4 regions of the Streptomyces sp. Y20 genome follow, and region 4 is predicted to be linked to each of the others. Evidence: riboswitches for the same ligand, from Rfam matches in the RefSeq annotation. Region 4 holds a riboswitch; each other region holds the start of a gene.

Region 1 (2,192 bases), on a different contig from region 4:
GTCGACGACCCTTTCGTCGGCGCCGGACATCATCGCGCCGAACCGGCACGACACCGCCACCAGGGAACCCGTCTTGCCGCCGAGCACGTCCAGGTAGTGCTCGACCGGATCGCGGCCGTCCGAGGGGCCCGCGGTCTCCAGGATCTGGCCGGTGACGAGCCGTTCGAACGCGAGGGCCTGCACCCGGACCGCCTCGGGGCCGAGGTCGGCGAGGATCTGGGAGGCGCGGGCGAAGAGGAAGTCGCCGGTGAGGACCGCGACGGAGTTGCCCCAGCGCGTGTTGGCACTGGCCACGCCGCGCCGCACGGCCGCCTCGTCCATGACGTCGTCGTGGTACAGCGTGGCCAGATGGGTCAGCTCGACGACCACGGCGGACGGGACGACACCCGGCGCGTAGGGGTCGCCGAACTGCGCCGCGAGCATCACGAGCAGCGGCCTGAACCGCTTCCCACCGGCCCGTACGAGGTGCTGCGCGGCCTCCGTGATGAACGGGACCTCGCTCTTGGTGGCCTCGAGCAAGCCTTCCTCGACAGCCGTCAATCCGGCCTGGACATCGGCTTCCAGAGCCTGGTCCCGCACGCTCAGCCCGAACGGCCCGACGACGGTCACGAGGGGTCTCCTGTCTGCTGCTGTCTGCTGGCGATCACACGGTTTGTCGATAGGTCGCTGCCCTCACTCAACTCAGCGTATCCGGTCCTCTTTCGATCACCGATAGCGGCCAGCGGTCCAGCCCGGGCGGTATCGGATCAGAACGGCCATGAGTGTGATCAGGTGGTAAGAACGGACATTTATCGACTTAACGACAATTCATATCCCCTTCCGTGACTCTCCACCCCCGTGCCGAGCACCGGGGCGGGAATGCGCCGGCTCCCCCTTGTCTGTTTTGAACTGATTTGCCATTTCGTGAATTGGGTCACGCGGCGTTCCGGCCGGCCTCCGCCCCCGCGGCCTCCCGAATCCTTGCCCCGTGGGTGAGTTGAGGGTTGGCAGCCGCAAAGGATCAAGCACCCCATACGGCGTCGATCAAGGTCAAATAGTGCGTTGTGTGAATCCGGCACTTGTTCCCGACATGTGCTCTCGCATACGTTCCCGGCCGTCGGGCGGACGCCTAATCCTGCCGCCGCCCGCATCACCCATCGACGAACCCATTCGTACGGCAGGAGCGGGGGACCCAGGTAAGCCGCCGGGCCGGAACGGCACACGCCGCGCCGGAACGGCTAGGGGTGAAGCCGTGCCTCCTCCAGGGCACGGCCGGGCGCCTCCCCGCCCGAACCCGACAGCTCACCTCGCAGGCGTAGGAGAGGAACTTCCGCATGTCTGCCGCCGTTCAGCACCGCCGTTCCCGCAACAGCCGCCTCGTCCGCGCCCTCGCAGCCGTGGGCACCGGCGCCGCCGTCCTCGCCCTGCCGCTCATCGGCGCCACCAGCGCCGCCGCGGCCCCGACCACCGCCGCGGCGGCCACCACCCCCGCCGGCTACCCGAACACCCTCGACGGCTGGATCCGCGAGTCGCTCGCGATCATGGCCCAGAAGGGCATCCCGGGCACCTACAACGGCATCTACCGCAACATCATCCGCGAGTCGTCGGGCAACCCGGCCGCCATCAACCTGTGGGACTCCAACGCGGCCGCGGGCATCCCGTCCAAGGGCCTGCTCCAGGTCATCGACCCCACCTTCAAGGCCTACCACGTGGCCGGGACGTCGTTCGACATCTACGACCCGGTCGCGAACATCACCGCCGCCTGCAACTACGCGGCCGCGCGCTACGGCTCGATCGACAACGTGTTCGGCGCGTACTGACCGGCACCGGCGGCGGGCACTGCTGACATCCCGGTCAGTCGGCCGGGAACAGTCTCTCGAGGACGACGGCGACGCCGTCGTCCTCGTTGGACAAGGTGACCTCGTCCGCGACCGCCCTGAGTTCGGGGTGGGCGCCGGCCATCGCGACGCCGTGGGCCGCCCAGTCGAACATCGGGATGTCGTTGGGCATGTCGCCGAAGGCCACGGCCCGTCCGGCGCCGATCCCCAGCCGCTCCGCGGCCAGCGCGAGCCCCGTCGCCTTGGTCACCCCGCTCGGCTGGAGCTCCACGGTCCCCGGCCCCGACATCGTGACGGTCGCCAGGGAGCCCCCCACCGCGCGCGCCACGGCCGCCAGCTCGTCGTCCGACAGCTCGGCATGACGCAGCAGCACCT
Region 2 (2,192 bases), on a different contig from region 4:
AACCGTCCCGGGGCCGTCGGCCACCGACCGACCGTCCCGTGGACAAGGCGACCGTACCTTTTGTTCGTTGCCGAAACAAAGGGCTCCGGCGAAAAGAGGCCGGCACGGAGGAGAAGGTCGGCGGGCAGAAAAAAGCCCCGCCTCGGTGCGTACGGGGGAACACGCACCGGGGCGGGGAGCCCGCGGGGACGGGGGCCCCTCACGGGCCCAGGTATGCGGGCCGGGCGTGAGGGGGCTGTGGCTCCGCACGGAGCCGGGGGGTCACTTCAGGTGCAGCTGCTGGCCCGGGTAGATGAGGTTGGCGTCCTGGACGATGTCCTTGTTCAGCTCGAACAGCTTCGCCCAGCCGCCCCGCACGTGCTGCGCGGTGGCGATGGAGCTGAGGGTGTCGCCGGTGACGACCTTGTACTCGCCGTCGCCCTTCTTGACCGTCTTGCCGGTCGGGGTGGTGACGGTCTTGCTCTTGTTCTGGCTCTGGCTCGGGGCCTGGCTCGGGGCCTGGCTCGGGGTCTGGCTCGCGGACGCGGCCGGGCGCTCGGCGGAGCGGGACGCGGTCTGCTGGTCGGTGGAGCGGGTGGTGGTGCCGGCCGAGTCCGAGGTGGTGCTCGGGGCGGAGCCACTGGAGGACGCGCCCGACAGGCCCGTGCCGCAGACCGGCCAGGCGCCCTTGCCCTGCGCGGCCAGGACCTTCTCGGCGACGGCGATCTGCTGCGCCTTGCCGGCCTGGTCGGCGGTGGCGGCGTACTGCGTGCCGCCGTACGCGGCCCAGGTGGAGGCGGAGAACTGAAGGCCGCCGTAGTAGCCGTTGCCGGTGTTGATGGCCCAGTTGCCGCCGGACTCGCACTGGGCGACGGCGTCCCACTCGGAGGTGGTGGCGGCGGAGGCGGTGCCGGTCGCCATCAGCGGGGCGGCGACGGCGGCGCCGGTGACACCGGCGAGCGTGATGGCACGAACGGCCTTGGACGGACGACGGTGCTTGCCCTTGGCGGAAAACAGCATGAATCTATCCCCTCACCGACGCCTGCGAGGTGAGCTGTCGGGTTCGGGCCGGTTGAGTTGCCCGGCCGTACCTCTCGCTGTCACGCGAGGTACGGCTTCACCCCCAGCCGGTGCCAGCCTCTTCGACTGCTGGTCCCGGCACTTACCTTGGGTCCCCCGCTCCTGCCTGCGGCGCTTGACGCGACGACTGTTCCCGGGCAACCGCTGGCAGGATTCGGCGTTGCGACTGCCGGGGCTCGTGGTGACGAGCGATCTCGACCGTAGACACGTGATCGCCGGAATTTCAAAGACGATCAGGGCTTCTGAGACTCATCCCACACTTTCGCCAAAACGGACATCAAGCGCTAAATGAGGCGTCAACTCTCGCTATTCCGCGTCCGTTTCATCCCCGACTTCTAGGGTCTGACCGGCACTGATGTGGTTCGGGTCGGTGCCGATGGCCTTCTTGTTGCCGGCGTAGAGCGCGCGCCATCCGCCGTCGACGTCAAGGGAGTCGGCGATGGAGGCCAGGGTGTCGCCCTCGTGGACGATGTAGGAGTCCGGCTCCCGGGAGGCGTGCCGGCCGGCCAGTGCGGGGCTTTGACCGTTTGTCACGGTTTCATCCGCACTCGCGCCGCGGTGGCGCCCGCCGGCGTCCAGGCTGCCGGTGTCGACCAGGCTCCAAGAACCGGCGGCCTGCTGGGGATTGTCCGATTTACCGGCATCGGGGGTCGCCGTGGCCGGGCTGCCGCCACCCTGCGGGGTCCCGGCGTCCGACGGAGTGGACTTGTCGGACTTGGGAGTCCTCGTCCCGGCGGCCTTGCCGGCGTCCTTGCCCGGCTTCGCGGCCGGCGTGGTGGCCGGGCCCGAGGAGGACCCGGCGCCGGTGCCGGAACCGGCGTCCGAGCCGGCACCGGTGGAGGACGGCGAATCAGGCGAGCCGGACGTGCCGGAGGTATCGGAAGTACCGGAACTGCCGGATGTACCGGTCGATCCCGGCGAGCCGGTGGAGTCCGAGGTGCCGGTCGAACCCCCGGCGTCACCGGTGCCGCCGGTGTCACCGGAACCGCCGACGCCGGTGTCGACGTCCACGGAGCCCGAGTTCGAGGTCAGCCCGGACAGCAGGGCGCAGGTGGCCCACGGAGTGGTGCCCTTGGCGGCGAGGATCTTCTCGGCGACGGCGATCTGCTGGGAGCGGCTGGCCTGGTCGGCGC
Region 3 (2,192 bases), on a different contig from region 4:
GCTGCCCGCGCTGACCCGCGCCGAGGGCGACCTGATCGACCGCTATCTGGAGGCGGCCGACCTGCTGGGTCGCGTCAATCCGGCCCGGGACGGGGACACGTACCGCGGGCTGCGCGCGGCGCAGGCCCTGGTACGCAAGGCGGCAGAGCTGCGGGACGCGCTCGAGGTGATGCACCGGCGGGGCGAGACGGAGCTGCACGGGGGCACGCTGGCACGGGCGTTGCGCGTCTTGGACGGCGAGCGCCGTACCGCTCGGGTCGCGCTTCCGCCCGACACCGTCGACTGAGGCGGACACCCGGCCGGCCGGCTGCGGGCCCCGTATCGACGCCTGCCGTTCGCACCGGACTCGAAACGGCCCGAACGAGGTACGCCCGTCCGATGGATATCCGGAATGATTTTCAGGCTTCCCGACTTGTGCGGCATATGGGTCGGGTATGCGTCCGCGAGTGTTTAGCCCCAGGTCCGGGGCTACGCACGGGTCCTGACGATGTCTCGAACACAGCCATGTCCACCCGAACGGGCGAGTGGTGAGTAACACCACAAAGCCCCGATTCCGTTGGGATTTTACGACAGTTGTAGGTCAAGATCCCTGACTGACGACAAGACCCCGCCACCGCGGCGGGGCGATCCGGGCGGACGCCGAGTCCTGCCGCCGCCTGGATGACCGGTCGACAGGAGTGGATCGGCAGGAGTGGAGGACCCAGGCAAGACGGGTCGCCGGAACACATGTTCGTCCGCTGGACGCGGACGGGCGGGGTTCCGAGCCTCCCTTGGGGTGAAGCCGTGGCGACACGGCCGGGCAACTTCGCCAGCCCGAATCCGACAGGTCATCCTTCACAGGCGGCTGACGAAGGGTTGCGCATGACTGCGCTCAATCGTGTCCCGTCACTGATGGCCAGGGCCGGCACGGCCTCTGCCCTCACCCTCGCCGCCGTCGGCGGCTCGATCGCCGTGCCCGGCCTCGCCACCGGCGCGTCCGCCGCGACGATGGCGACGAAGGCACTCAACGTCGCGGCCTCCAAGAAGGGTGCGCCGTACCAGTGGGGTGCCACAGGTCCGCGCAGGTTCGACTGCTCGGGGCTGACCTTCTACTCCTTCAAGAAGGTGGGCAAGAAGCTGCCGCGCACCGCCGCGCAGCAGTACAACAAGACCCACCACATCTCCGCCCGCAGCCGCAGGGCCGGTGACCTGGTGTTCTTCCACTCGGGTTCCAGCGTCTACCACGTGGGTATCTACGCGGGCCACGGGAAGATCTGGCACGCCCCGAGGACCGGTGACGTGGTGAGGCTCCAGAAGATCTGGACCAGGAGCGTCTGGTACGGCCGGGTCAGCTGACCGGCCGCGGAACGGGAGCGCCCGGCCCCGGCCCGCTGAACGGCCGGCTCCGGGCACCGGGCCCGCTTCGAGCGCCATAGCGCCGCCCCGGTGCCCGCCCGCCGGCACGGGCGGCCCGGGGCCGGCACGTCCTCCGGCGCAACCGGCCGGGCGGGCGTGCCGCTCAGGGCTCCTGCGGCACGCCTGCCGGTAACGCGGCGGCCGGGAGCGTCCAGGGGAGTTCGATACACACCGTTTTGCCACCCTCACGGGTGGGACGGACGCGGAGCCTGCCGCCGTGCTCCGCGGTGAGCCAGCGGATGATGACCATGCCGCGGCCGTTGTCCTGCTGCACGGCGGCGGGCAGTCTCTTCGGGAAGCGGGGATGACTGTCCGTCACGCCGATGCGCAGGTGTTCGTCACGGTCCAGTGCGATGTCGACCGTGAAGGTGGGTGACTGGCCGAAGGTGTGCTGCACGGCGTTGGTGGCCAGCTCCGAGACGATCAGCCGCACGGTGTCGGCCGTTTCGGTGTCCGGCGGCAGGCCCCACTCCGCGAGGGTGCCCACGACGTAGGAGCGGGCGGCGGAGACCGAGGCGGGATCGCTCGGCAGAGTGACGGATGCTTCCAGATGGTCTGCCATGGCGACGTCGTCCCTTTCCCGCGGGACCGCGGTCCGACATACAGCGAATGCTTCGAGTACGGTCCCGGAACTGGTGCTTGTTCGCCAGACTGCCATCAACGGGTCGGTCAGGGGGAGCGATCCACCGGGATATGCATATATCTGTCGCTCGAAGCGGTGAACTCTGCGCTGCGAAACCGTATGTGGGCGGCCCGGAAGGAGTAAGGAGGAGCCCATGCAGAACGGTCCGGCAGTG
Region 4 (2,192 bases):
CCTGCGCTCGGCGCCGGACGGCACGGGCGCGGCGATGCTCGCCATCAGCGGCTCGGTGGACACGCCGAACACCGGCCCGGCGCTGGACGATCTGTGGAAGGTGCTGCGCACGCTCGCGGCGGAAGGTCTGACCGACGCGGAGCGGGACGTCGCCGTGCAGAACCTCGTCGGCGTGGCGCCGCTGAAGTACGAGACCGCAGCGGCCGTCGCGAGCACGCTGGCCGACCAGGTCGAGCAGCACCTGCCCGACGACTTCCAGGCGACGCTGTATCAGCGGCTGGCCGCCACGGGCACGGTGGAGGCCACCGCTGCCGTGGTGAACGCCTTCCCGGTGGACCGCCTGGTGACGGTCCTCGTCGGTGACGCGTCCCAGATCAAGGAGCCGGTCGAGGCGCTCGGCATCGGCGAAGTCACCGTCGTCGCCGCGGAGTAGACGCGCCGGCGGACGCGAAGGCGTACGCGCGCGCGAGGGGCCCTGCCGACCTACGGGTCGTCAGGGCCCCTGCGGTTCCACTCGTTCACTCAGATGCCCGTTTTGGGGCGGAGGTTGCCTGTCTGCCCTGTGGGATGCGCTACAAAAACCCGGATCTGTTTGAGGAGGGGAGCGGACCGCCGTAGCGTCATCCCGGCTGTTCGTCAGGCAGTGCGCCGCAGCCGCGGCACCGGACAGTCATCGCCGAGTCCCCGTACGGCGCGAGCCAGGGGAGCCGGGGACCCATCGTCCCTGGGGTGAATCGGGCGCCCGCGCGCGAGCGAGGGGGCCCGTAGGAGACCTTCCTGCTCCGAACCCGTCAGCTAACCCGGTAGGCGAGAGGGAAGGAAAGGACCAGCCACTTCATGGCGTTCATGTGCGCCACCGGGAAGCACCGCAAGCCCGGCCGGGTCAAGCGCACCACCGCTCAGGCGGCGGGTGTCGCGGCCCTCACCACCACCGGCGTCATCGGCACCCTCGCCGCGTCCCCCGCGCTCGCCGCCGACGGCTCCGTGGAGCAGACCGGCCTCACCCCGGTCCTCACCGTGAACGACGACGTCGCCGAGCAGATCGACGCGCAGGCCGCCGCCCAGCAGCAGGCCGCCGAGCAGAAGGCGGCCGAGGCGGCCGCGGAGAAGGCGGCCGCCAAGAGGGCCCAGGAGGTCCGCGAGGCGCGGGTCCGCGCCGCCCGCGAGGCCGAGCGCAAGCGGCTGAACGCCTTCGTCATCCCGATCGCGCACTCGTACGTCTCCACGGCCTACCAGGCCAGCAGCTCCCTGTGGTCCTCCGGTTCGCACACCGGCATCGACTTCCACGCGGCCAGCGGCACCTCCGTCCACGCGGTGGGTTCCGGCACGGTCGTCTCCACGGGCTGGGGCGGCGCGTACGGCAACCAGATCGTGCTCCGGATGGCCGACGGCATGTACACCCAGTACGGCCACCTGTCGTCCATCGGTGTCACGGTGGGCCAGAAGGTCGTCCCGGGGCAGCAGATCGGCGTGTCGGGCGCGACCGGCAACGTCACGGGCCCCCACCTGCACTTCGAGGCCCGTACGACGCCCGACTACGGCTCGGACGTCGACCCCGTCGCCTACCTCCGCAAGCACGGCGTGAACGTCTGACCGGACGGACACCCGCACTTCCCTGCCAAGCCCCGGCCCACCGAGCCGGGGCTTTCGCCTTTTTCCGTCGTTTCCTTCCGGTGCCCGCCGGACCCGCTGACCAAAATATATCCATGGATGACGCCCGGCCGTCGGAAATTCGCGTCCATTGGAATAGAGTCACGGGAACACACGTCCATCGTCGGCGTTTTCACGGGTATTGAGGCGGAGGTCGGTCATGCGTATTCCGGCGCACTCGGTGTGCACCGCTGTCCGGGACGACATCGTCGCCGGTGTCCACGAACGCGGCAGCCGCCTCACCGAGGAAGTGCTGGCCCGCCGCTACGGCGTCTCGCGCGTCCCCGTCCGCGAGGCCCTGCGCACCCTGGAGGCGGAGGGCTTCGTGGTGACACGCCGGCACGCGGGCGCGTGCGTGGCCGAACCGACCGAGCAGGAGGCCGCCGACCTGCTGGAGATGCGGCTGCTGCTGGAGCCGCTGGGGGCCGCCCGGGCCGCGCAGCGGCGCACCGAGGCCCATCTGAAGGTGTTGCGCGGACTGGTCCGGCTGGGCCAGGAGCGGGCCAGAAGGGGTGGCGGGGAGGACCTGCGCGCGCTGGGCG

The links. A riboswitch is a leader RNA that binds a small molecule or an ion and turns the genes downstream of it on or off. The one in region 4 is predicted to bind cyclic di-AMP.
Region 1: it holds a riboswitch for cyclic di-AMP, as region 4 does, so the genes downstream of both, ACGFT1_RS13635 (transglycosylase SLT domain-containing protein) here and ACGFT1_RS05685 (M23 family metallopeptidase) in region 4, are expected to answer to the same signal.
Region 2: it holds a riboswitch for cyclic di-AMP, as region 4 does, so the genes downstream of both, ACGFT1_RS21315 (transglycosylase family protein) here and ACGFT1_RS05685 (M23 family metallopeptidase) in region 4, are expected to answer to the same signal.
Region 3: it holds a riboswitch for cyclic di-AMP, as region 4 does, so the genes downstream of both, ACGFT1_RS32060 (C40 family peptidase) here and ACGFT1_RS05685 (M23 family metallopeptidase) in region 4, are expected to answer to the same signal.

What each region holds. Positions count from the first base shown of each region.
Region 1 covers NZ_JBIDDP010000004.1:481,799-483,990, forward strand. Annotated here, with positions in the region: gene ACGFT1_RS13630 (polyprenyl synthetase family protein) at 1-609, opposite strand, end outside; cyclic di-AMP (ydaO/yuaA leader) riboswitch at 1,128-1,310, shown strand; gene ACGFT1_RS13635 (transglycosylase SLT domain-containing protein) at 1,314-1,799, shown strand; gene ACGFT1_RS13640 (HAD family hydrolase) at 1,834-2,192, opposite strand, start outside.
Region 2 covers NZ_JBIDDP010000008.1:82,659-84,850, forward strand. Annotated here, with positions in the region: gene ACGFT1_RS21315 (transglycosylase family protein) at 262-999, opposite strand; cyclic di-AMP (ydaO/yuaA leader) riboswitch at 1,004-1,183, opposite strand; gene ACGFT1_RS21320 (transglycosylase family protein) at 1,366-2,192, opposite strand, start outside.
Region 3 covers NZ_JBIDDP010000017.1:117,565-119,756, reverse strand. Annotated here, with positions in the region: gene ACGFT1_RS32065 (hypothetical protein) at 1-286, shown strand, start outside; cyclic di-AMP (ydaO/yuaA leader) riboswitch at 726-859, shown strand; gene ACGFT1_RS32060 (C40 family peptidase) at 862-1,335, shown strand; gene ACGFT1_RS32055 (ATP-binding protein) at 1,499-1,957, opposite strand; gene ACGFT1_RS32050 (helix-turn-helix domain-containing protein) at 2,172-2,192, shown strand, end outside.
Region 4 covers NZ_JBIDDP010000002.1:120,392-122,583, forward strand. Annotated here, with positions in the region: gene ACGFT1_RS05680 (M16 family metallopeptidase) at 1-433, shown strand, start outside; cyclic di-AMP (ydaO/yuaA leader) riboswitch at 665-825, shown strand; gene ACGFT1_RS05685 (M23 family metallopeptidase) at 838-1,593, shown strand; gene ACGFT1_RS05690 (GntR family transcriptional regulator) at 1,811-2,192, shown strand, end outside.